2 regions of the Micromonospora sp. CPCC 205739 genome follow, and region 2 is predicted to be linked to the other one. Evidence: riboswitches for the same ligand, from Rfam matches in the RefSeq annotation. Region 2 holds a riboswitch; the other holds the start of a gene.
The links. Region 2 has a riboswitch for thiamine pyrophosphate ahead of V6U88_RS20110 (ECF transporter S component). Riboswitches for the same ligand answer to the same signal wherever they lie in the genome.
Positions count from the first base shown of each region.

Region 1 (11,881 bases), on a different contig from region 2:
CGCCCGGTGCGGACCCTCTCCGGCGGCCAGCAGAAACGCTTCGCCCTGGAGCTGCTGCTGCGTGGCACCGACGAGGTGCTGCTCCTCGACGAACCGGACAACTTCCTCGACGTGCCGGGCAAGCGCTGGCTGGAGGCGCGGCTGCGCGAGTCCGGCAAGTCCGTGCTCTACGTCTCGCACGACCGGGAGCTGCTGGCGCAGACCGCCGACCGGGTGGTCGCCGTCGAGGGCGGCAGCGCCTGGGTGCACCCGGGCGGCTTCGCCAGCTGGCACAGCGCCCGGGTGGCCCGGCACGACCGCCTCGACGAGCTGCGCAAACGCTGGGACGAGGAACACGAGAAGCTGCGCGAGCTGATGCTGATGTACAAGCAGAAGGCCGCGTACAACTCGGGGATGGCGTCGCGGTACCAGGCCGCGCAGACCCGGCTGCGCAAGTTCGAGGAGGCCGGGCCGCCGCCCGTACCCCCGAAGGACCAGGACATCCGGATGCGCCTGGCCGGCGGGCGGACCGGCAAGCGCGCGGTCATCTGCGAGCAGCTGGAACTCGACGGCCTGACCTACCCCTTCGACCTGGAGCTCTGGTACGGCGACCGGGTCGCCGTGCTCGGCGCCAACGGGACGGGCAAGTCGCACTTCCTGCGGCTGCTGGCGCGGGGCGGCACCGACCCCGACCCGGCCAACGGCCCGGTCGACGGTGCGGCCGCGCTGGCCCCGGTGGCCCACGACGGCACCGTCCGGCTCGGCGCGCGGGTCCGGCCCGGCCACTTCTCCCAGACCCACGACCGGCCCGAACTGGTGGAGAAGGCGCTGGTCGACATCCTCTGGCGGGGCGACGAGCACCGGGCCGGGATGGACCGGCACGCCGCGATGGCGGCGCTCAGCCGGTACGAGTTGGCCGCGCAGGGCGACCAGCGGTTCGGCACCCTCTCCGGCGGGCAGCAGGCGCGCTTCCTGGTGCTGCTGCTGGAACTGTCCGGGGCGACCCTGCTGCTGCTCGACGAGCCGACGGACAACCTCGACCTCGCCTCCGCCGAGGCGCTGGAGGCCGGGCTGGCCGCGTTCTCCGGGACGGTGGTCGCGGTGACCCACGACCGCTGGTTCACCCGCTCGTTCGACCGGTTCGTGCTCTTCGGCGGCGACGGCGAGGTGGTGGAGACCCCCGAGCCGGTCTGGGACGTGCGCTGACCTTCCCCGCCCCGGGCCGGTGCTCGCCCGGGGCGGGGCGGTCGCCCGTCCGGCGGCTCCCGGTCGGCATAGGGTGGATCTCGTGACTGAGATGACGTACCGCCGGTTGGGCGACTCCGGGCTCGTGGTGTCCGTGGTCGGCATCGGCTGCAACAACTTCGGCCGCAAGCTCGACCTCGACGGCACCCGGGCGGTGGTCGACGCCGCGCTCGACGCCGGGATCAACTTCTTCGACACCGCCGACATCTACGGCGAGCCGCAGGGCGGCTCCGAGGAACTGCTCGGCCAGGCGCTCAAGGGGCGCCGGGACGACGTGGTGGTGGCCACCAAGTTCGGCATGGACATGCACGGCATGAACGGCCCCGACCACGGCGCCCGGGGTGCCCGCCGCTACATCGCCCGCGCGGTGGAGGCGTCGCTGCGCCGACTCGGCACCGACCACATCGACCTGTACCAGATGCACGAGCCCGACCCCGGCACCCCGATCGACGAGACCCTCGCCGCCCTGGACGACCTGGTACACGCCGGCAAGGTCCGCTACCTCGGCAACTCCAACTTCGCCGGCTGGCAGATCGCCGACGCCGACTGGGTCGCCTCCTCCAACGGCCGGGCCCGCTTCATCTCCGCGCAGAACCACTACAGCCTGCTGGAACGCTCCGTCGAGGCCGAGGTCATTCCCGCCTGCGAGCGGTTCGGCCTCGGCATGCTGCCGTTCTTCCCGCTCGCCAACGGCCTGCTCACCGGCAAGTACAAGCGCAACGAGGCGCCGCCCGCGGGCAGCCGGCTCTCCGGCGGCGGCCGGTACGCCCAGCGCCTCGCCGCCGCGGACTGGGACAGGATCGAGGCGATCGAGGCGTACGCCGCCGAGCGCGGACTGTCGATGCTCCAGGTGGCGATCGGCGGGCTGGCCGCCCGCCCGGCGGTGACCTCGGTGATCGCGGGCGCCACCACGCCGGAGCAGGTGCACGCGAACGCCGAGGCCGGCACCTGGCAGCCCACCGACGAGGACCTCGACGCCCTCGACGCCATCCTCTGACCGCCGGGGCACCCGCCGCCCCGCGCGGCCCGACCGCCGCCCAGGCCTCGTCGCCACCTGCAGACAACGCCGAGTGGAACACCATGTGTCTCCGCAGGCCGGTGACACCCATGGTGTTCCGCCGACCGACGGGCCGGGACGCCAGCGGCGTGGGGCGCGCCGTTGGCGTCCCGGCCTGGCCGAGCGCGGCGGTGGGCAGACGGCCTGCCGGAGCGCGCGGCGGTGGGTGGACGGCCTGCCCTAGCGCGGCGGCGGTGAGGGCAGCCGCCCCGCATGCCGGGGGCGACGGTGGTGGGTGGAGCGCCATGGGTGTCACCGTGGGTTGGTGACACCCATGGCGTTCCGCTGAGCCTGGCGTTCGCGTAGCGCCTGGGTGATCAGGGCGATGGTGCGGGTGGCGTGGCGCAGGACGTCGTCGGCGGTGAAGCGGAGGACGATCCAGCCCGCCGCTCGGAGCGCGTTCAGCCGGGCGACGTCCTGGCGGAAGTGCGCGCGCTCGCGGTGGTGGTCGCCGTCGTACTCGACCGCGACACGGAGGGCGGGCCAGGCCAGATCGACCCGGCCGACGAATCGGCCGCGCCCGTCGTGCACGTCGTGCTGGGCGGTGACCGGGCCGAGTCCCGAATCGAGCAGGAGCAGGCGGAGCCTCGTCTCCATCGGCGACTCCGCCAACGGCTCCGCCAGCGCCAGGACCTCCCGCAGCAGCGGCATCCCCCGCCAGCCTGCATGCGCGCCGGCGTACACCCGGAGGGCGGGCAGCTTGACCACCCGACGGTGCAGCAGCGCGTCGACGGCGACCACCGCGTCGGAGAGGCTGCCCTGTCGCCCGAGGTCGAGGGCGGTGCGCAACCCCGTGGTGACCGGCAGCCCGGCGAACCGCGTCCGGTCGGTCTCCGGCACCGCCGACCGGCTGATGTGGATGCGAGGATGTGCCCGCATCCGCGCCGTCCGGGGAAGCAGCACGGTGACCGGCGCGTCCCGGGCGAGGAGATCGGCTCCCCACAGGTAGGCGGCGCTGTGTCCGGCGATGGCCGCGTCCGGTGGCAGCAGCAGCGCGACCGCGTCGCGCCACATCCGATGGTCGTCCACGCGGTACCCGTCGCGGTGCACGTAGACGTCGGGCAGCAGTCGGTGCCACACCCGTCCCCGCAGCTAGGTCCAGCTGAGCAGACCCTCCGCGACGGCCCGGCTGCCCCGGAACGGCAGGAACGCGAGGCGGCGCGGAATCCGGGGCGGCGAGGGCATCAGGACAGCATGGCGTGAGCGGCCGGTCACGCGCTGCCCACACCGTCGAGTTGGGACGGTCCGTGGGAAAAGCGCACCCCCGCCCTTGGCGGATCGGCGGATCCGTCGTACGGTATGGCCGCAAGTGACCCACGGGAGCCCGGTGCACCGGGCTGAGAGGGGGGCTGAAGCCCCCGACCGTCGAACCTGATCCGGGTAATGCCGGCGCAGGGAGGAGTGTTGCCGTGCCGTCCCTGGGACGACTGCATCTGATCACCGACACCCGGCCGGGGCGCGATCCGCTCGCCGTGCTGCGCGCCGCCCTGCCGGTGGCCCGCGCCGAGCTGGTCGTACAGGTCCGGGTGGGCGACGACGCCACCGACCGGCAGGCGTACGACCTGGCCCGCCGGGTGCTCGCGCTCTGCACGCCGTACGGGGCGACGTGCCTGGTCAACGATCGGCTGCACGTGGCGCTCGCGGTCGGTGCCGCCGGCGGCCACGTCGGCGCGGACGACCTGCCGGTCGGGGCGGCCCGTGCGGTGCTCGGCCCGGCCGCCGTGCTCGGCGCCACTGCCCGGGAACCGGTCGCCGCCGCCGAGGCGGTCGCCGCCGGGGCCAGCTACCTGGGCGTGGGCCCCTGCCACGCCACCACCACCAAGATCGGCCTGCCGGCGCCGATCGGCCCCGACGGGGTACGCGCCGTCGCCGAGGCCGTCGCCGTGCCGGTGATCGCGATCGGCGGGGTCACCGCCGCGTCGGTGCCGGCGCTGCGGGCCGCCGGGGCGTACGGGGTGGCGGTGGTCGGAGCGCTGTCCGGGGCCGCCGATCCCGGGCGGGCGACGGCGGAACTGCTCGGGGCCCTGACGTGCTGACCCGACCGGACGTCGCCGTGGTGGGGGCGGGACCGGTCGGGCTGGCGATCGCCTGGCGCTGCGCCGCGCGCGGGCTGCGCGTCGTCGTGCACGATCGGGCCCCCGGCTCCGGCGCGTCCCACGTGGCCGCCGGGATGCTCTCGCCGGTCGCCGAGGCGTACTTCGGGGAGCAGGAGCTGACCGGGCTGCTGGCCGAGTCGGCGGCCCGCTGGCCGGGCTTCGCCGCCGAGCTGGCCGAGGCCGCCGGCACCGACTTCGGGTACCGCACCGACGGCACGCTGGTGGTCGGGCTGACCGCTGACGACCTGGCCGAGGCGCGGCGACTCTGGTCGTACCAGCAGGGGTTGGGACTGCCGATCACGCCGCTGCGCCCCTCGGAGCTGCGGGACCGCGAACCGGCGCTGGCCCCTCGGGTGCGCGGCGGCGCGGTCGCGCCGGGCGACCACCAGGTCGACCCGCGGCGGCTGGTGGCCGCGCTGCGCACGGCGGCCGAGCGGGCCGGTGCCCGGCTGGTGCCCGGTGCGGTGGCCCGCCTCGCCGACGTCGACGCCCGGGTCACCGTGGTCGCCGCCGGCTGCGGCGCCGCCGCGCTCACCGGCCTGCCGGTCCGGCCGGTCAAGGGACAGGTGCTCCGGCTGCGCGCGCCCGGTCGCGGCACGCCGGACTTCCGGCACGTGATCCGGGGGTACGCCGACGGCGAGTCGGTCTACCTGGTGCCCCGCACCGACGGCGAGGTGGTCCTCGGGGCGACCGTCGAGGAGCGCGCCGACACCGAGGTGACCGCCGGTGCGGTGCTGCGGCTGCTCCGCGCCGCCGTCGACCTCGTCCCCGACCTGGCCGAGTACGACCTGGTCGAGGCCGCCGCCGGGCTGCGCCCCGGTACGCCGGACAACGCGCCGATCCTCGGACCGCTGCCGGACCGGCCCGGTGTGCTGGCCGCCACCGGCCACCACCGGCACGGCATCGTGCTCACCCCGGTCACCGCCGACCTGATCACCGAACTGGTGGTCACCGGTGCGCCGGGCCCGCTGCTCGCCCCGTTCGCCCCGGACCGGTTCACCGCCGCCGCCCGGCCGCTCGTCCCGGACCGGACCATGCCTGCCACCGAGGAGGAGACGTGCAACTGATCGTCAACGGCGCCGGCCGCGACCTGCCCGGCGGGTCGACCGTGGCGGACCTGGTCCGCGCGGTCACCGAGCAGCGGCGCGGCCTCGCGGTCGCGGTCAACGGCGAGGTGGTGCCGCGCACCGGCTGGCCGGCGACCGTGCTGCGCGACGGCGACCGGGTCGAGGTTCTCAGCGCCGCCCAGGGCGGGTGAGCGGGATGACGTTCACCATCGGCGGGGTCACCCTCGGGTCCCGGCTCATCCTCGGCACCGGCGGCGCGGCCAACCTGCACGTGCTGGAGGAGGCGGTCCGGGCGTCCGGGACCGAAGTGGTCACCGTGGCGCTGCGCCGCGTGGACACCGCCCCCGGCGCCGCCGGCGGGCTGCTCGACGTGCTGGACCGGTGCGGGGTGCGGCTGCTGCCGAACACCGCCGGCTGCTACACCGCCGGCGAGGCGGTGAAGGTGGCCCACCTGGCCCGGGAGGCGTTCGACACCGACTGGGTGAAGCTGGAGGTGATCGGCGACGAGCGGACTCTGCTGCCCGACGGGGTGGAGCTGCTGCGCGCCGCCGAGGAACTGGTCGCCGACGGGTTCACCGTGCTGCCGTACACCTCCGACGACCCGATCCTGGCCCGCCGGCTGGCCGACGTGGGGTGCGCCGCGGTGATGCCGGCCGGCGCGCCGATCGGCTCCGGGCTGGGCGTGACCAACCCGCATCACATCCGGCTGATCCGGCAGAACGTGGACGTGCCGGTGATCCTCGACGCCGGCATCGGCACCGCCTCCGACGCGGCGCTCGCCATGGAACTGGGCTGCGACGCGGTGCTGCTGGCCAGTGCGGTGACCCGGGCCGCCGACCCGGTGGCGATGGCCACCGCGATGCGGCACGCGGTCGAGGCGGGCCGGCTCGCGTACGGCGCAGGGCGGATCGCCCGCCGCTTCCACGCTCTCGCCTCCACCCCGGACGAGGGAAGGCCCGACCTGTGACGGCGACCCGGGCGGGGCGGCTGACGGTCGACGGGCCGCCCGAGGCGGCCGGAGTGCGTGCGCCACGCCCCGGCGGGTCGCCCACGGACTCGCGGCGAGCCGGTTCGGGGCGGCTCGTCGCGCCGGTGGCGCGTGCGGTGGTGTCGGGTGCAGTGCCGCACGGCGCGGCGGTGCCCTCGGGGCTGGTGGTGCTCACCGATCGCTGGCAGGCCCGGCGGCCGCTGCCCGAGGTGGTGGCGGCGGCCGTGGCCGGGGGAGTGCGCTGGGTGGTGCTGCGGGAAAAGGATCTGCCCCGCGACGAACGCGCCGCCCTCGCCGCCGCGCTGCGCCCCCTCCTCGCCGAGGTGGGCGGCACCCTGATCGTCGCCGGCCCCGATCCCCTCGACGGCGACGCCGTCCACCTGCCGTCGGCCGGCCCCTACCCGCCGCCGGCCCTCGGCCTGGTCGGACGCTCCTGCCACGACCGGTCGGAACTGGCCCGACTCAGTACAGAGGACTACGCCACCCTCTCGCCCGTCTTCCCCAGCAGGACGAAACCCGGCTACGGCCCACCTCTGCACCGGGACGGGCTCGCCGAGCTGATCCAGGCCAGCCCCGTGCCGGTCCTCGCCCTGGGCGGCATCGACACCGCTGACCAGGTGCACGCCTGCGTCGAGGCGGGAGCCGTGGGCGTCGCCGTGCTCGGCGCGATCATGCGAGCCGAAGACCCGGCCGAGGCCGCCGCCCTCCTGACCGAGGCCGTCGAGACGGCGCAGCCCCCCACAGCGACCCCGGGAGATACGCCATGACCCCGACGACCGTCCTCACCATCGCCGGCTCGGACTCCGGTGCCGGTGCCGGCATCCAGGCCGACCTGAAGGTCTTCGCCGCCCTCGGCGCGTACGGGACCAGCGTGCTCACCGCCGTCACCGCGCAGAACACCCGGGGCGTCGACGCCGTCCTGCCACTGCCCCCGCGCACGGTCACCGAGCAGCTCGACAGCGTGCTCGGCGACTTCCGCGTCCGGGCGGTGAAGACCGGGATGCTCGGCACCCCGGCGGTCGCCGACGCCGTGGCCGAGGCGGCGAAGGCCGGACGGCTGCCGCACCTCGTCGTCGACCCGGTGCTGGTCGCCACCAGCGGACACCCGCTCGGCGTGGTGGAGGCGGTCGAGCGACTGCTGCCGTACGCGGAGGTGGCGACGCCGAACTGCGCGGAGGCCGCCGCCCTCACCGGACGTCCGGTGACCACGGTGGAGGAGATGGCGGTCGCCGCCGAGGCGATCGCCGCCGGCGGCCCGGCGCACGTGGTGGTGACCGGCGGTGACGTGGACGCCGGCGGCGAGTCGGTCGACGTGCTCTGCGGCGGCGGGACGACCATCCTGCTGCGCGCGCCCCGGGTGCGGACCCGGCACACCCACGGCACCGGCTGCTCATTCTCGGCGGCGATCGCCGTCCGGCTCGCGGCGGGCGACCCGGTGCCGGTCGCCGTCGCCGCAGCCAAGGAGTACGTCACCCGCGCGCTGACCGGCGGGCGGGACTGGGAACTGGGCGCGGGACGCGGCCCGCTGGACCACTTCGGCTGGTCCGGTTGACCATCAGGGAGGCTGTCATGCAGGCACGTCGCAAGGTCTACGTCGAGGGGTCACGGCCGGACGTCCGGGTGCCGTTCGCCGAGGTGGAGCTGACCGGGGACAACCCACCGCTGCGCCTCTACGACACCTCCGGCCCGGGCTCCGACCCGGAGGTGGGGCTGCCGCCGCTGCGCGGGGAGTGGATCGCCGAACGCGGCGACGTGGCGCCGGCGCGGGGCGCGGGTACGCCACTGGCCGGGACGCACGGCAAGCGGCCGACGCAGCTCGCGTACGCGCGGGCCGGGGTGGTCACGCCGGAGATGGAGTTCGTGGCGATCCGGGAGGGGGTGGCGCCCGAGTTCGTCCGGGACGAGATCGCCGCCGGTCGGGCGGTGCTGCCGCTCAACGTCAACCACCCCGAGTGCGAGCCGGCGATCATCGGCAAGGCGTTCCTGGTCAAGGTGAACGCCAACATCGGCACCTCGGCGGTCACCTCCTCGGTGGCCGAGGAGGTGGAGAAGCTGACCTGGGCGACCCGCTGGGGCGCGGACACCGTGATGGACCTGTCGACGGGCAAGCGGATCCACGAGACCCGCGAGGCGATCGTGCGCAACTCGCCGGTGCCGATCGGGACCGTGCCGATCTACCAGGCGCTGGAGAAGGTCGGCGGCGACCCGGTGAAGCTGAGCTGGGAGGTGTTCCGGGAGACCGTCGTCGAGCAGGCCGAGCAGGGCGTCGACTACATGACCGTGCACGCCGGGGTGCTGCTGCCGTACGTGCCGCTGGCCGTGGACCGGGTCACCGGGATCGTCTCCCGGGGCGGGTCGATCATGGCGGCCTGGTGCCTGGCGCACCACGAGGAGAACTTCCTCTACACCAACTTCCGGGAGCTGTGCGAGATCCTGGCCCGCTACGACGTCACGTTCTCCCTCGGCGACGGGCTGCGGCCCGGGTCGATCGCGGACGCCAACGACGAGGCGCAGTTCGCCGAGCTGCGTACCCTCGGCGAGCTGACGAAGATCGCCTGGGAGTACGACGTGCAGGTGATGATCGAGGGCCCGGGCCACGTGCCGATGCACAAGATCAAGGAGAACGTGGACCTCCAGCAGGAGTGGTGCCACGAGGCCCCGTTCTACACGCTCGGCCCGCTGACCACGGACATCGCCCCCGCGTACGACCACATCACCTCGGCCATCGGCGCGGCGATGATCGGCATGTTCGGCACCGCGATGCTCTGCTACGTCACGCCGAAGGAGCACCTCGGGCTGCCGGACCGGGACGACGTGAAGGCGGGCGTGATCGCGTACAAGATCGCGGCGCACGCGGCCGACCTGGCCAAGGGCCACCCCGGCGCGCAGGCCTGGGACGACGCGCTCTCCAAGGCCCGGTTCGAGTTCCGCTGGGAGGATCAGTTCAACCTCTCGCTGGACCCGGAGACCGCCCGGTCGTACCACGACGCGACGCTGCCCGCCGAGCCAGCGAAGACCGCGCACTTCTGCTCGATGTGCGGACCGAAGTTCTGCTCCATGAAGATCACGCAGGAGCTGAAGGAGTACGCCGCGCGCGGTATGCAGGACAAGTCGGCGGAGTTCGTCTCCTCCGGCGGTCGGGTCTACCTGCCGATGGCCTGACCGGAGAAACCACGCCGGTCGGGCGACGGCGGGCACCGTCGCCGGACCGCTGTGCTTCCTCAGTCCCGGTGGTGGCGACCGCTGGAGCGCAGCGAGCGGCGGCCGCTCTCCGTCTCCGGCTCGTTGTCGGCCAGCGGCCGGCTCAGGCCGGCGACCCAGTCGACGTACTCCTCGTCCTGCGCGGCGAGCGGCTCCGCCTCGGGCGCCTCGGCCGGCGGCTCGGCGGCGCGCGCCTTGTTGCGGCGGAACAGGCTCCGCTTCGGCCGGGACCGGTCTGCCGCCGGCTCCCGCTCGTTCTTCGGCTCCTGCTCGGCTCGTCGGGGCTCGGCCTCGCGGCGTTCGTCGGCGGGGACCTCGGCGGCGGGCAGGTCGGTCGATCGGCTCGCCGTACCGGGGGTGCCGGGCCGGGCGTCGTCCGCGTCCCACCGGAAGGTGACCGGCTTCGGTTCCTCTTCCGGACCGTGGTCCGGGAACGGCAGGTCGGCCCGGGGCGGTGCCGGCGCGGGGCGGGGAGCGGTGAAGGCGTTCCAGCTCACCGCGCTGTTCAGGTCGGGCAGTTGGTGCCGGGGGCGGGGCGCTGGCTCGGCGGCGGGTGTGGCAGCGGCGGTGGGCGGGGTGTGGCGCGCCGAGATGCGGTCCGCGCCCGACGCCCGCATGTCGGGCCGGGGATCCGGCGCGTAGCTGGCGTCGTCCTTCGTGGACGCGGTCGAGGGGTCCTCGGCGCGGGCCGGATCGGGCGTTGCCGGGTCGAACCGTGCCGGGTCGGGCGTGGCCGGTTCGGGTTCGGTGGTGTCATGGCCGGCTTCGCCGAGCCCGGCGGTGTCGAGTTCCGGCCGGTCGAGGCGGTTCCGGTCGAGCGCGCGCTGGGGGTCGGCGGCCGGGGTGCTGTCCGCGCCGGAGAGGGCGACGGGCGCCGGGGTGGGGGAGTCGGCCGGCTCGGGGGCGGCTGTCGGGTCCGTCGCGGGGCAGACTGCCCGCTTCGCCGAGCCCTTGCGGCCGGTGCCCGCAGCGGCGGAGTCGGTGGCAGCGGCAGGAACGGCGGAGCCGGTGGGGGCAGCGGCCGGATCGGCAGGGGCGGTGGTGGCAGCCGTGGGACCGGCGCCGGTGGTCGCCACCGGGTCGTCGGATCCGGCGTCGCTGGTGGTGGCGAAGGTGGCCGCCACCGGGTTGTCCGATCCGGCGTCGCTGCTGGTGGCGGAGGTGGCCGCCACCGGCTCGTCCGGTCCGGCGGAGTGGGACTTGCGGTTCCGCTTCGGCCGGGGCCGGGGGGCGACGGGGGTGGCCTCGGCCGGCTCGGCGGTCGTGGTGGTCGCCTCGGCCGGCTCGGCGGTCGCGGCGCGGTCTGCGGTCACTGCCGTCTGCTCGTGCGGCTGCTCGTCCGTCGCGGTGTGGTCAGTGGTGGCTGCCGGTTCCTCGGTGCGGTGCGGCGCGACCTGCGGTGTGACCGTGACCTTGCCGGCCGCTGCCGGCGCGTCGGCCGGATCGGCGGCCCGAGCAACCCGGACCGGATCGGCCGCACGCGGCCCGTCGGACGCATCGGCAGCCGGTGCGACCTGCACCGACCCGGCAGCCGGTGGAACCTGGACCGGGTCGGAGGTCGGTGGAACCTGGACCGGGCCGGCGGTTTCGGGAACCCGGACCGGGTCGACCGGTCGTGACCCGTCGGACGGGACCGGCGCGGAGGAGTCGCGCACCACCGGCTCTCCGGTTGGCGCCGTCGGCGTGATCCGGCCGGCCGGGCCGTCCCAGTCGGCTCCGTCCCCGACCTCGACCCCGCCGGCCGACTCCGCCGGCGCCTCCCGGTCCGCCGCGGCCTCCCACGCCGTCGGCTCCGCCCGGTGCCCGGCGAGGGACGTCGGCGCGGCCGGGTCAGCCGTCAGCCAGGGCTCCGGGGTACCGCGACGGTCCCGCGGCTGGGGTGCGGCCGGTGTGCTGACGGCGTCGGTCTCCGGCTCGGGGCGCCGGCTCGTCGGCAGGTCGCCGTACGACGGCTCGTCCGGGGTCAGGCCGGACGGCTCCGGCCAGGTCGGCGACACCGGTTCGACGGCCGGGGCGTCGAGGGCGGAACCGCTGTCCGGGCGGGTACCGGGCGGAGTGGGGGTGCCGGGGGTGACCGGCCAGTCCCAGTGCGCCGGGGTCGGCCCGCTCGTCCGGGTCGCGGCCCGGTCCGTGCCGGTCGGCGTGCCGGCGCCGGGCGAGGTGCCCGCGCCGGCGGCGCCGGCCAGGTCCACGGTGGCCATTTCGTCGCCGGAAGCGCTGCTCGGAGCCGGGCTGCCGGGCAGCGGGC
Region 1 is NZ_JBAKHS010000001.1:487,252-499,132, reverse strand. Features, by position in the region: gene V6U88_RS02325 (ATP-binding cassette domain-containing protein) at 1-1,185, shown strand, start outside; gene V6U88_RS02320 (aldo/keto reductase) at 1,259-2,221, shown strand; gene V6U88_RS02315 (endonuclease domain-containing protein) at 2,534-3,361, opposite strand; TPP riboswitch at 3,589-3,696, shown strand; gene thiE (thiamine phosphate synthase) at 3,691-4,317, shown strand; gene thiO (glycine oxidase ThiO) at 4,311-5,444, shown strand; gene thiS (sulfur carrier protein ThiS) at 5,435-5,635, shown strand; gene V6U88_RS02295 (thiazole synthase) at 5,632-6,411, shown strand; gene V6U88_RS02290 (thiamine phosphate synthase) at 6,552-7,199, shown strand; gene thiD (bifunctional hydroxymethylpyrimidine kinase/phosphomethylpyrimidine kinase) at 7,196-7,984, shown strand; gene thiC (phosphomethylpyrimidine synthase ThiC) at 8,002-9,594, shown strand; gene V6U88_RS02275 (hypothetical protein) at 9,654-11,881, opposite strand, start outside.
Region 1: it holds a riboswitch for thiamine pyrophosphate, as region 2 does, so the genes downstream of both, thiE (thiamine phosphate synthase) here and V6U88_RS20110 (ECF transporter S component) in region 2, are expected to answer to the same signal.

Region 2 (11,881 bases):
TTCGGGCAGTTCAGCTCGGACAGCGAGGTCAGCGGCTTGCCGTGCTTCTCGGCGTACGCCTCTTCGAGGTGGTCGGCGCGGAACCGCTTGTGGCAGGACTGGCACTCGGTGAGCGGGTCGACGAACTCGGCGATGTGGCCGGAGGCCTCCCACACCTTGCGGGCCAGGATGACCGCGGAGTCCAGGCCGACGACGTCGTCACGCTGCTGGACCATGGTCTTCCACCACTGCCGGCGGACGTTCTCCTTGAGCTCCACGCCGAGCGGACCGTAGTCCCACGCCGACCGGGTGCCCCCGTAGATCTCGCTGGAGGGGAAGACGAAGCCTCGACGCTTGGCGAGGCTGACGACGGCGTCGATACGGTCGGCTGGCATGTTTCCTCCTACGCCGGCTGGCGGTCGGCGGGGACGTGATGTGGACGGAACGAACAGTTCGGGACAACGGTACGACCAGCGGCGTCCCGAGCCCAGCAGAATACTCCGGACGGGTCAGTTGACCCCGCAGACCTCCATGCCACCGGTCTGCTGGTCCGGCGCGAGGGTCACCTGCTGGGTGTCCTGGAAGCCGCCGGTGAAGGTGACGTCCACCGGCACGGTCAGCGCGTTGGGGTCGACGTCACCCACCCGGTAGGTGGCGACCGCCGGCTCGTCGGCGACCCGCTCGGCGAACTCCGCCCGGGACTCGCGTTGCTGCGCGTCGTCGCAGAGCTTGTCGTACGCCGCGCCGTACTCCTTGCGCACCAGGGCCTGGTAGTAGGCGTCGGTGACCGCGTGCCCCTGCTCCTCGATCGCCTGGACGTTGCTGACGGTCAGCCCGACCAGGGCCGCCCCGCCCCCGCCGCAGCAGATCAGCACGGCGAGCGCTCCGACGCCGAGGCCCAGCCAGAGCCGCTTGCGGCCGCCCTCGGTGGGCGGCGCCGCGAACGGCGGGGCCACTCCCGGGCCGGGCGGCGGGGCGGGCACCCCCGGGTCGGCCGGCGGGTTGCCGTCCCCGCCGGGCGTCGCGGGGTACGGCGGTGGGGCTGCCGGGCCGGGTGCGGTCATGAGTGCAGGGTAGTGCCCGCCGCCTCAGCGGTGCGGGCTCGCGGCCCGATCACTGGTGGCCACCACCACCTCGCCGTCGGGGGCGGCGCTGGCCAGCGTCTCGTACGCGGACGGCTCGTCGAGCGACTCGGCCAGCAGCGGCACTGCGGCGATCTTGACGTCGAACCCGCCCAGCGCCCGCCGGTACGCCCCGACCGACTCCCACTCGGTGGCCAGGCACCAGTGGGCCGGGTCGTCGAGGGCGCGCAGCAGTTCGCCGCGCAGGTAGCCGGGGCGGGCGGCGAGCGCGGCGAGGGCGGCGTGCGCCCGGGCGACGAAGTCGTCGGCGACTTCGACCTCGACCACGAACCGGTTGGTCACCAGCACCGGCGTCCTCCTCGTAGAGTCTGTGGGATGCAGCGTACGCAGAGCCCCCTGCTGGTCCGGCTGGCCCGGGCCAACCCGACGTCGGTGTTCCTCGCCACGCTGGTGGTGGTGCTGGTGGCGCTCTTCGCGCCCGGGCCGGTGGGCGGGGTGCTGCTGCTCGCCCTCGCCGCGGGGCTGACCTGGCTGCTGGCGACCACCTGGCCGGTGCAGGCGCCGCAGACCCGGATGATCCGGCTGGTGATGCTGACCCTGCTGGTCGCGGTCGCGCTGGGCAAGCTGCTCTGACATGCACTCATGCGTTTTTGACAATCATTTCCGTTGTCACGGACAGTTCATGACATGAACATCCGCTCCGCTCCGCGCGCCCTGGCCGCCGTCACCGCCCTGCTCGCTCTCGGCGGCGCCGCCGCCTGCTCGCCCGGCGGGGCGGGCGCCGACCCGCAGCGGGTCGACGTGGTGGCCGCCTTCTACCCGTTGCAGTTCCTCGCCGAGCGGATCGGCGGCGACGCGGTCACGGTCGCCAACCTGGCCAAGCCGGGCGCCGAGCCGCACGACCTGGAGCTCAACCCGCGCCAGGTCGGGCAGATCAACGAGGCGGAGCTGATCGTCTACCTCAAGGGCTTCCAGCCGAACGTGGACGAGGCGGTGGACCAGAACGCCGCCGACCGCGCCTTCGACGTGACGACCGTGCAGCCGCTGCTGACCGCCGCGGCCGGCGGCCACGAGCACGAGGGTGAGGCCGGTCACGCCGAGGAGAAGACCGGCGCGCTGGACCCCCACCTCTGGCTCGACCCGACCCGGCTGGCCGCCGTCGGCGACCAGCTCGCCCAGCGGCTCGGCCGGGCCGACCCGGACCGGGCCGCCGACTACACCGCCCGGGCCGGGGCGCTCCGCGGCGAGCTGGCGGCCCTCGACGCCGAGTTCACCGCCGGGCTGAAGACCTGCCAGCGGCGGGAGATCGTGGTGAGCCACACCGCCTTCGGCTACCTCGCCGAGCGCTACCGGCTGGAGCAGGTCGGCATCACCGGCCTCACCCCCGACACCGAGCCCTCCCCGCAGCGCCTGGCCGAGGTCGCCGCCGAGGCCCGCGAGCACCGGGCCACCACGATCTTCTTCGAGACCCTGGTCAGCCCGAAGGTCGCCGAGACCATCGCCGCGGAGGTCGGCGCGAAGACCGCGGTGCTGGACCCGATCGAAGGGCTGTCGAGCGACTCCGGCGGGGACTACCTTTCGGTGATGCGTACCAACCTGCAGACCCTGCGGACGGCGTTGAGCTGCTCGTGACCGCACCTGTCATCAGCGTCACGCACGGGGTGGTCGGCTACGACGGCCGGCCCGTGCTGCGGGACGTCTCGCTCACCGTCACCGCCGGCGAGGTGGTCGCCGTCCTGGGCGCCAACGGCTCCGGCAAGTCCACCCTGATCCGCGCCGCGCTCGGACTGGTCCCCCTGACCGCCGGCGCCGTCGAACTGTTCGGCACCCCGCTGCGCCGGTTCCGGCAGTGGCGGCGCATCGGGTACGTCCCGCAGCGGCTCGGGGCCGGCGGCGGCGTACCGGCCACGGTCGGTGAGGTGGTCGCCTCCGGCCGGCTGGCCCGCCGGGGCGTGCTCCGCCCGCCGGGGCGCGCCGACCGGGAGGCGGTCGAGGCGGCGCTGCGCGCGGTCGGGCTCGCCGACCGGACCGCCGACCCGGTCGCCACCCTCTCCGGCGGCCAGCAGCAGCGCACCCTGATCGCCCGGGCCCTCGCCGGCCGGCCGGAGCTGCTGGTGCTCGACGAGCCGACCGCCGGGGTCGACGCGGCCAGCCAGGAGGCGTTCGCCACCGCGCTGCGCGACTTCGTCGCCGACGGCGGCACCGTGCTGCTCGTCGCCCACGAGCTGGGGCCGCTGCGCCCGCTGATCAGCCGGGCGGTGGTCGTGCACGAGGGTGGGATCTGCCACGACGGCCCGGTGCCCGAGCCCGCCGGCCACCACGCGGAGCCCGACCACGACCACGTGCACCCGCACGGTCCCGACGAGCCCGCCGGGCTCTGGAGCAGCTGACCATGGAACTCTTCCAGTACCCGTACATGCAGCGCGCGCTGATCGGCGCCCTGATCATCGGCCTGGCCGCCCCGGCGCTCGGCATCTACCTGGTGCAGCGGCGGCTGACCCTGATCGGCGACGGCATCGGCCACGTGGCGCTGACCGGGGTCGGCGCCGGGCTGCTGCTCAACCGCTCCCCCGTGCTGGTGGCGGTGATCGTGGCGACCCTCGGCGCGATCACCATCGAGCTGGTCCGGGCCCGCGGGCGCACCTCCGGCGACCTGGCGCTGGCGCTGCTCTTCTACGGCGGCATCGCCGGCGGGGTGATGCTCGTCGGGCTCTCCGACGCCACCAGCGCCAACCTCAACGCGTACCTCTTCGGCTCGCTGACCACCATCTCGCCGCAGGACCTCATCACCATCGCGGTGCTCGGCGTGGCCGTCGGCGTCACCATGCTGGCGCTGCGCCCGGCGCTCTTCGCGGTCTGCCACGACGAGGAGTACGCCCGGGTCTCCGGGCTGCCCGTCCGGACCCTGAACCTGCTGCTCGCCGTGGCCACCGCGGTCACCGTCACCATCGCCATGCGGGCGGTCGGGGTGCTGCTGATCAGTGCCCTGATGGTGGTGCCGGTGGCCACCGCGCAGCAGGTCACCCGGGGTTTCCGCAGCACCATGACGGCGGCCATGGCGCTCGGCCTCTTCGCGGCCGGCTCCGGGGTCTGGGTGGCGGCCACCGCCGACACCGCCCCGGGGGCGTCGGTGGTGCTGCTGGCGATCGCCTCGTTCCTGGTGGTCGCGCTCGCCGCCGCCGGCTGGCGGCGGCTGCGCCGGCGGGCCACCCCGGCCGGTACGCCGGCGCCCGAACCGCACGAGGTCGTGCTGCGGTGACGCTGCCCCGGCACCTGTCGGTGGTGTTGGTTACCGTTGCAGGGTGACCAGCACGAACGGCTACGAGGCCTACGAGGGCGCGGGGGACCTGCTCCGTGCCCTCTCCGCCCCGATCCGGCTGGCGATCGTGAGCGAGCTGGCGCAGGGTGAGCGGTGTGTGCACGAGCTGGTCGAGAAGCTCGGCGCCCCGCAGCCCCTGGTCTCCCAGCACCTGCGGGTGCTGCGCGGCGCGGGGGTGGTCCGCGGCTCGCGGCGCGGCCGCGAGATCGCGTACACCCTGGTCGACGAGCACGTCGCGCACATCGTGGCGGACGCGGTGAGCCACGCCGGGGAGGGATCATGAGCGAGGGCAGCGAGCGAATCATCGGGCACAGCGCGGCCGAGCCTCATGAGGTTGCCGACCGCAGGGCGGCGGCATGAGCGAGGGGACGCTACGCAACACGCGGCAGCGCACGGCGGTGAGTGCCCTGCTCGCCGAGGTGGAGGGCTTCCACAGCGCGCAGGACCTGCACGCGATGCTCCGCGACCGGGGCGAACGGGTCGGGCTGACCACCGTCTACCGCACCCTGCAGGGCCTCGCCGACGCCGGTGAGATCGACGTGATGCGCCCGCCCGGCGGGGAGCACCTCTACCGCCGGTGCAGCGAGGGGCACCACCACCACCTGGTCTGCCGGGCCTGCGGCCGCACCGTCGAGGTGGCCGGGCCGGCGGTGGAGAGCTGGGCCGAGCGGGTCGCCGCCCAGCACGGGTACGCCGACGTCAGCCACACCCTGGAGATCTTCGGCACCTGCCCGGGGTGCGCCGGCTGACGCCGGTGTTTCAGGGGGTGCCCGTCGCGCGGCGCCGTGGCACGCTGTCCGGCGTGAAGATCTACGCAGATCGCTTCCCCGTCGCCCTCCGTCAGCTCCTCACCGACCTGCTCGTCGTCGTCTGGGTGTACGCGGCGATCCGCTTCGCCCAGTGGGTGTACGACCTGGTGCAGAAGCTCGCCGTACCCGGGCGGAAGCTGGAGGGGGCCGGCGGTGGCCTCGCCGACAACCTGGCCGACGCCGGCGGCAAGGTCGGCCGGGTGCCGCTGGTCGGCGACGAGCTGACCGCGCCGTTCGAGCGCGCGGCCGAGGCGGCCCGCGCGGTCGCCGACGCCGGCCGGGACCAGCAGGAGCTGGTCGGCCAGCTCGCCCTGGCGCTCGCCATCGCCGTGCTGATCTTCCCGCTCGGTCTGGTGCTCTTCGGCTGGCTGCCGCTGCGGCTGCGCTGGATGCGCCGGGCCGCCTCGGCGAAAGCGCTCGCCGACGCCCCGGCCGGACGGGACCTGCTGGCGCTGCGGGCGCTCGCCGGGCAGCCGCTGCGCAAGCTGACGAAGATCGATCCGGACGTGGCCGAGGCGTGGCGGCGGGGCGACGACGCCACCGTCGACGCGCTCGCCGCGCTGGAGCTGCGCCGACTCGGCCTGCGCAGCGGCCGCTAGGGTGTGGCGGTGCTGTACTTCCTGATCGTCGTCGCCGTGCTGCTGCTCGGGTACGCCGCCGTCCTGGTGAGCTTCGTCCGGAAGGGTCGCAAGATCCCGCCGCAGGCGTACCTGGTGCTCGCTCTGCTCAACGGGCTGATCCTCGCGGCCGTGCTGGCCTGGGCCGTCGCCCGCTGACGGGAGCGACGGCCCAGCCCCTGCTCAGCCGCCCTGCCGGGGGATGCGGCGGCGGACGTCCGGCGTGGTCGACGGGCCGGGTGACCAGTGCGCCACCCAGGGGGCGTCCGCCGGCGGGGTGAGTACCCCCTCCTCCAGGGCGGCGTACCGGCCGGCGAGGATCCGCTTCGCCGCCGCCACGTCGACGGAGTCGGTGTTCTCCCACAGCGCGGTGAACAGCTGCTCCACCCGGACCCGCGCCTGCCGGCAGAACAGGTCCGCCAGCTCGACGTTCTCCGGGCGGTTGTCCCGCTCCGCGTACGCCCGCACGCAGACCGCGGACATCGCGAACAGCTCCGCGCCGATGTCCACCACCCGGCCGAGGAACGCCTGCTTGCGTTCCATCTTCCCCTGCCAGCGGGACATCGCGTAGAACGTCGAGCGGGCCAGCTTGCGGGAGTACCGCTCCACCTGCCGCAGGTGGCCGGCGAGCGGGCCGAACTCGCCGTACGCGTTCGGGGTCTGCCCCTTGCCCACGGCCAGGGTGGGCAACCACCGGGCGTAGAAGGCCCCGGCCCGCGCTCCCGCCTTCGCCTTGCGCCCGAGGCCGGCGTCCGGATCGATGATGTCGCCGGCCACCGAAAGGTGCGCGTCGACCGCCTCCCGGGCGATGAGCAGGTGCATGATCTCGGTGGAGCCCTCGAAGATCCGGTTGATCCGCAGGTCCCGCAGCAACTGCTCGACCGCGGCCGGGCGTTCGCCCCGGGCGGCCAGCGAGTCGGCCGTCTCGTACCCGCGCCCGCCCCGGATCTGGATCAGCTCGTCGGCGATCTTCCAGGCCATCTCGCTGGCGTAGAGCTTGACCAGGGCCGCCTCGATCCGGATGTCGTTGCGGTCGTCGTCGGCGAGCAGGCAGCAGAGGTCGAGCATCGTCTCCATGCCGTACGTGGTGGCGGCGATGAAGGAGAGCTTCTGGGCGACCGCCTCGTGCTCGCCGACCGCCCGGCCCCACTGCACCCGGCCGGCGGCCCACTCCCGGGCCACGTTCAGCGACCACTTGCCCGCGCCGACGCACATCGCCGGCAGCGACAGCCGGCCGGTGTTCAGCGTGGTCAGGGCGATCTTCAACCCCTTGCCCTCGCCGCCGATGACGTTCTCCCGGGGCACGAAGACGTCGTGGAAGCGGGTGACGCTGTTCTCCAGGCCGCGCAGGCCGAGGAAGGCGTTGCGCCGCTCGACGGTGATGCCCTCGCTGTCGCCGTCGACCACGAACGCGGTGATGCCGCCGCGTCGCCCCTCGCCGGCCGGCACCCGCGCCATCACCACCAGCAGGGTGGCCACCGTGCCGTTGGTGGCCCAGAGCTTCACCCCGTTGAGCCGGTAGCCCGTCCCGTCCGCGGTCGGCTCGGCGGTGGTGCCCAGCCGGGCCGGGTCGGAGCCGACGTCCGGCTCGGTGAGCAGGAACGCGGAGACCTCGCCGGCGGCGAGCCGGGGCAGGAAGCGCTGCTTCTGCTCGTCGGTGCCGAACATCTTCAGCGGCTGCGGCACGCCGATCGACTGGTGGGCGGAGAGCAGCGCGCCGATCGCCGGGCTGACCGAGCCGGCCAGCATCAACGCCCGGCAGTAGTGCAGGTTGCTCAGCCCGAGGCCGCCGTACTTCCGGTCGATCTTCATGCCGAACGCGCCGAGGCGGGCGAGCCCCTGGAAGACCTCGTCCGGGATGGACGCGTCGCGCTCGATGGCGGCCCCGTCCACCTCGGACCGCAGGTACGCCCCGAGCTCACCGAGGAAGCGCTCGGCGCGCGCGTCGTCCTCCGGGTCGGAGCGGGGCCAGGGGTGGATCAGGTCGAGCCGGAACCGGCCGAGGAAGAGTTCCTTGCCGAAGCTGGGCCGGTCCCAGGCGGTCTCCCGGGCCGCCTCGGCGACCTGTCGGGCCTCCTTCTCGGAGACCTGGCCCGCCTCGGCCGGCAGTGGTCCGGCGCCGTCCCCGGCGGGTCGGCTGTTGTGCGTCGTGGTCACGGCTGCCCCCTCGAACCTCGGTCCGGATGCGTCAACGTGCTCGACACGAGCAACGCTACCCCCGGGTGTTACCCAGGGGTAGCGTTGCGTGCACGTCCGATTTTCCGGCCGGTGACCGGCGCGCAGGGGTTAGCCGCCGGTCACCATCTGCGGCTCGTCATCGTCGTCGACGTCGTCCTCGCCCCAGTTGCGCCGGGCGAACGGCAGGATCATCCAGAAGGTCAGGAACCACAGCGCGGTGAGCGCGCTGAGCAGGAACGCGATCGGCCGGCTGAGGACGAAGTCGGTAATCAGCAGCACCGCGCTGACCATCGAGATCAGCATGAAGGCGAGGCCGGCGCTGGCCATCCGGTGCGCGAAGCGCACCAGCTCCGGCTTGCGGCCCTGGCGGAACAGCGCACGGTGGAAGGCGACCGGCGAGATGATCAGCGCGGTCGCGGCGGCCGCCGACAGCAGCGCGATGATGTAGACGTCCTTCTGGAAACCGCTGGTCCGGGTGAAGCCGTTGCTGAAGGGCAGGGTGAGCAGGAACGCGAAAAGGATCTGCACCCCGGTCTGCGCGACCCGCAGCTCCTGGAGCAGATCGGCGAAGTTGCGCTGCCAGCGCTGCTTCTCGGATTCCTTCGACACGCGCTACCTCCGGAAGAGACGGTACTGCCGACGGGGCTCACCCCGCCGGCAGCAACGCCAATGCCCGAACCGGAGGCGCGCGAAACCAGTTCATGATCCCCTGCGGATGCGGCCGGCGTACCGGGCCTCCAGCGCGGCGTTGTGCTCGTCACCGCCGGTGATGTTGGCCGACAGGTAGACCGGGGGCCGCTCCCCCGCCGCGATCAGCCGGGCCACCGTCTCGGCCACGATCTGCTGGGCCAGCAGCGCCGCCGTGATCGAGGAGACCGCGCCCACCGCGCCGCCGTCCGGCAGCGGCAGGGTGGCGTCACCGTACGGGGCGCCGTTGTCGAGCACCACGTCGGCGAAGTCGGCGAGCTTGCGGCCGGACGGGTGGCGCGAGGCCATCCGTCCGGAGTGCTCCGCCGAGGTGATCGCCACCAGCCGGTGCCCGCGCTCGACGACCAGGGAGGCGAACTCCACCATCGCGCCGTTGACGCCGGAGTTGGAGGCGAGCACGAAGATGTCCGACGGACGGACTGGGGCCAGCTCGTAGAGCCGGTGCGCCACGGCGGGATCGCGCTCCAGGTGCGGCCCGAGGATGCTCGCCGGCTCACCGCCGACCAGCACGAGGTCACGCAGCGCGATCCGGTTGGTCGGCACCAGCCCACCGGCCCGGCCGGCGATCTCCATCGCCAGCGCCTCGGAGTGGCCGGTGCCGAAGGCGTGCACCACCCCGTCGGCGCGCAGCGCCTCGGCGATCAGGTCGGCCGCCCGGCCCACCGCCTCCCGCTGGCTCGCCGCCACCCGACCGATCGTCTCGGTCACCACCGTCAGGTATGCCTCGGCGCTCACCGTCATGCGTTCCTCCGTCCGTTCCTCGTCCTGCTCGTCGTTCGCCGGGTCGGCCCGCCAGGGGGCTCAGGCCAGGCCGCGTACTCGGGCCAGGATCGCCTCGGCCAGCGGGGCCGGCGCCTCGTCGGGGATCCAGTGGGTGACGCCGGGGAGCACGACGAACCGGTACGGCCCGGTCACGTGGCCGGCGCAGGCCTCGGCGGCGGTCCGGCCGATCGCGACGTCCTTGTCGCTCCAGACGAAGGTGGTCGGCACCGCGACCGGTCCGGTCTGCGCCAGGTCGGCCCGGGACATGGCCCGGTACCAGTTCAGCGCGCCGGTCAGCGCGCCCGGCTCGCGCAGCGGCTCGGCGTACCGGGCCACCCGCCCGGCGTCGCCCACCGGTGAGAGCATCCGGCGCAGGACGGCCGCGTCGAGGGCCAGCAGCACCTTCTCGGCCAGGCCCGCCTGGCGGAACAGCAGCATGTACGACGAGCGCGCCTTCTGCCGACGGTCGTTGCCCAACGCGTACGACATCGCGGCCGGATGCGGCACGGAGACGGCGGTCAGCGTGCGGACCCGGTCCGGGTGCTGCGCGGCGAGTCGCCAGGCGACGGCCGCGCCCCAGTCGTGCCCCACCACGTGGGCCGCCTCCACCCCCAGCGCGTCGAGCAGCGCCACCGCGTCCGCGACCAGCTCCGGGATCCGGTAGGCGGCCACCTCGGCCGGCCGGGCGCCCGGCGAGTAGCCCCGCTGGTCCGGCGCGTACGTGCGCAGGCCGGCGGCGTGCAGCGCCGGCACCACCTCGTCCCACTCGCCACCGTGCTGCGGAAAACCGTGCAGCAGGAGGACGGGATCACCGCCCTCCGGGCCGCCGGTGCGTACCTCGAACGTCAGCCCTCGCGCCTCGACCCGCATGATCGGCAGCCTACCCAGGCGGGCGGTCGCGCACCCGGGCCGACGGTGGCCGGGTTCGAGCTGTTAGCGTCGACGAGACAACTTCACATCCGACAGGGGAGCGCACAGCGCTGAGAGTGCGGGCACCGCCCGCAGACCCTCGAACCTGATCTGGGTAATGCCAGCGCAGGGAGTTCGGTCGACCTCCAGCCGCGCCGCCGTCCGGTCCCAACCGGGCGCGGCGTGCGTCTTCTCCTGGTTCGATCATTTGGACTGGGAGCAACCATGAACAGCACCGACAACAAGCGGTGGCGCACCATCGACATCGTCGTCGCGGCGGTCCTCGGGGTGGCCTTCGGCATCATCTTCTGGGTCTGGGGCCTGCTCTGGAACGGCCCCGCCGACGCCATCCCGCTGCCCGGCCGGGCGGTCATCTACGGCGTGTGGCTGGTCCCCGCCGTGCTGGGCGGGCTGATCATCCGCAAGCCGGGTGCCGCCTTCTTCACGCTCACCGTCGCCGCGCTGGTCTCGGTGGCGCTGGGCAGCAGCTGGGGCTGGACGCTGGTCATCCAGGGTCCGCTGGAGGCCGCCGCGGCGGAACTGGCCTTCGCGGCGTTCGGGTACCGCGTCTTCCGGCTGCCCGTCGCCCTGCTGGCCGCCACGCTGGCCGGCCTGGCGGCGGCGATCTACGACGTCTTCGTCTGGTACCCGGGCGCCGCCTGGGGCAGCTTCCGCCTCCCCTACATCCTGATCACCGCAACCAGCTCCCTGGTCATCGCCGGCCTCGGCGCCGTGGCCCTCACCCGCGCCCTAGCCCACACCGGCGTCCTCGACCGCTTCCCCGCCGCCCGCAACCGCCCCGCCATCTGACCACCCACCCACTGAGCTCGGTGATCATGAAGTTGACGGCGATGTGGATCTCGGCAACTGCCGGCAACTTCATGATCACCGGGGCAGGGTGGAGATTGAGGGGGTGCGTGTGAGCGCCGTGGGGGTGCGGGGATTCGGGTGGCGGCACGCGGGGCGTAAGGCGTGGGCCGTACGCGGGGTGGACCTGCGGATCGAGGCCGGGGAGCGGGTGCTGCTGCTCGGCCCGTCCGGGGCGGGCAAGAGCACCCTGCTCGCCGCGCTGGCCGGCCTGCTGCCCGAGGACTCCGGCGAGCAGGAGGGCACCGTCGAGATCGACGGGCTCGACCCGCGCAAGGACCGGGACCGGGTCGGCATCGTCTTCCAGGACCCGGAGACCCAGCTGGTGATGGCCCGCTGCGGCGACGACGTCGCGTTCGGGCTGGAGAACCGCGGGGTGCCGGCCGGGGAGATCTGGACGCGGGTGGACGAGGCGCTGCACCGGGTCGGCTTCCCGTACCACCGGGACCGGCCCACGGCGGCGCTCTCCGGGGGCGAGCAGCAGCGCCTCGCCCTGGCCGGCGCGCTGGCCCTGCGCCCCGGCCTGCTGCTGCTCGACGAGCCGACCGCCAACCTCGACCCGGCCGGCGCCGACCTGGTCCGCCGGGCGGTCGCCGGCGCGCTGACCTCCGACACCACCCTCATCCTGGTCGAACACCGGGTCGCCGAGGC
Region 2 is NZ_JBAKHS010000013.1:82,276-94,156, reverse strand. Features, by position in the region: gene V6U88_RS20185 (glycine--tRNA ligase) at 1-374, opposite strand, end outside; gene V6U88_RS20180 (Rv0361 family membrane protein) at 489-962, opposite strand; gene V6U88_RS20175 (antibiotic biosynthesis monooxygenase family protein) at 1,068-1,409, opposite strand; gene V6U88_RS20170 (DUF6703 family protein) at 1,437-1,694, shown strand; gene V6U88_RS20165 (metal ABC transporter substrate-binding protein) at 1,749-2,693, shown strand; gene V6U88_RS20160 (metal ABC transporter ATP-binding protein) at 2,690-3,451, shown strand; gene V6U88_RS20155 (metal ABC transporter permease) at 3,454-4,320, shown strand; gene V6U88_RS20150 (ArsR/SmtB family transcription factor) at 4,364-4,663, shown strand; gene V6U88_RS20145 (Fur family transcriptional regulator) at 4,737-5,129, shown strand; gene V6U88_RS20140 (hypothetical protein) at 5,183-5,788, shown strand; gene V6U88_RS20135 (hypothetical protein) at 5,798-5,965, shown strand; gene V6U88_RS20130 (acyl-CoA dehydrogenase family protein) at 5,990-7,963, opposite strand; gene V6U88_RS20125 (DUF6328 family protein) at 8,093-8,593, opposite strand; gene V6U88_RS20120 (SIS domain-containing protein) at 8,684-9,433, opposite strand; gene V6U88_RS20115 (alpha/beta fold hydrolase) at 9,494-10,324, opposite strand; TPP riboswitch at 10,409-10,514, shown strand; gene V6U88_RS20110 (ECF transporter S component) at 10,589-11,173, shown strand; gene V6U88_RS20105 (ABC transporter ATP-binding protein) at 11,283-11,881, shown strand, end outside.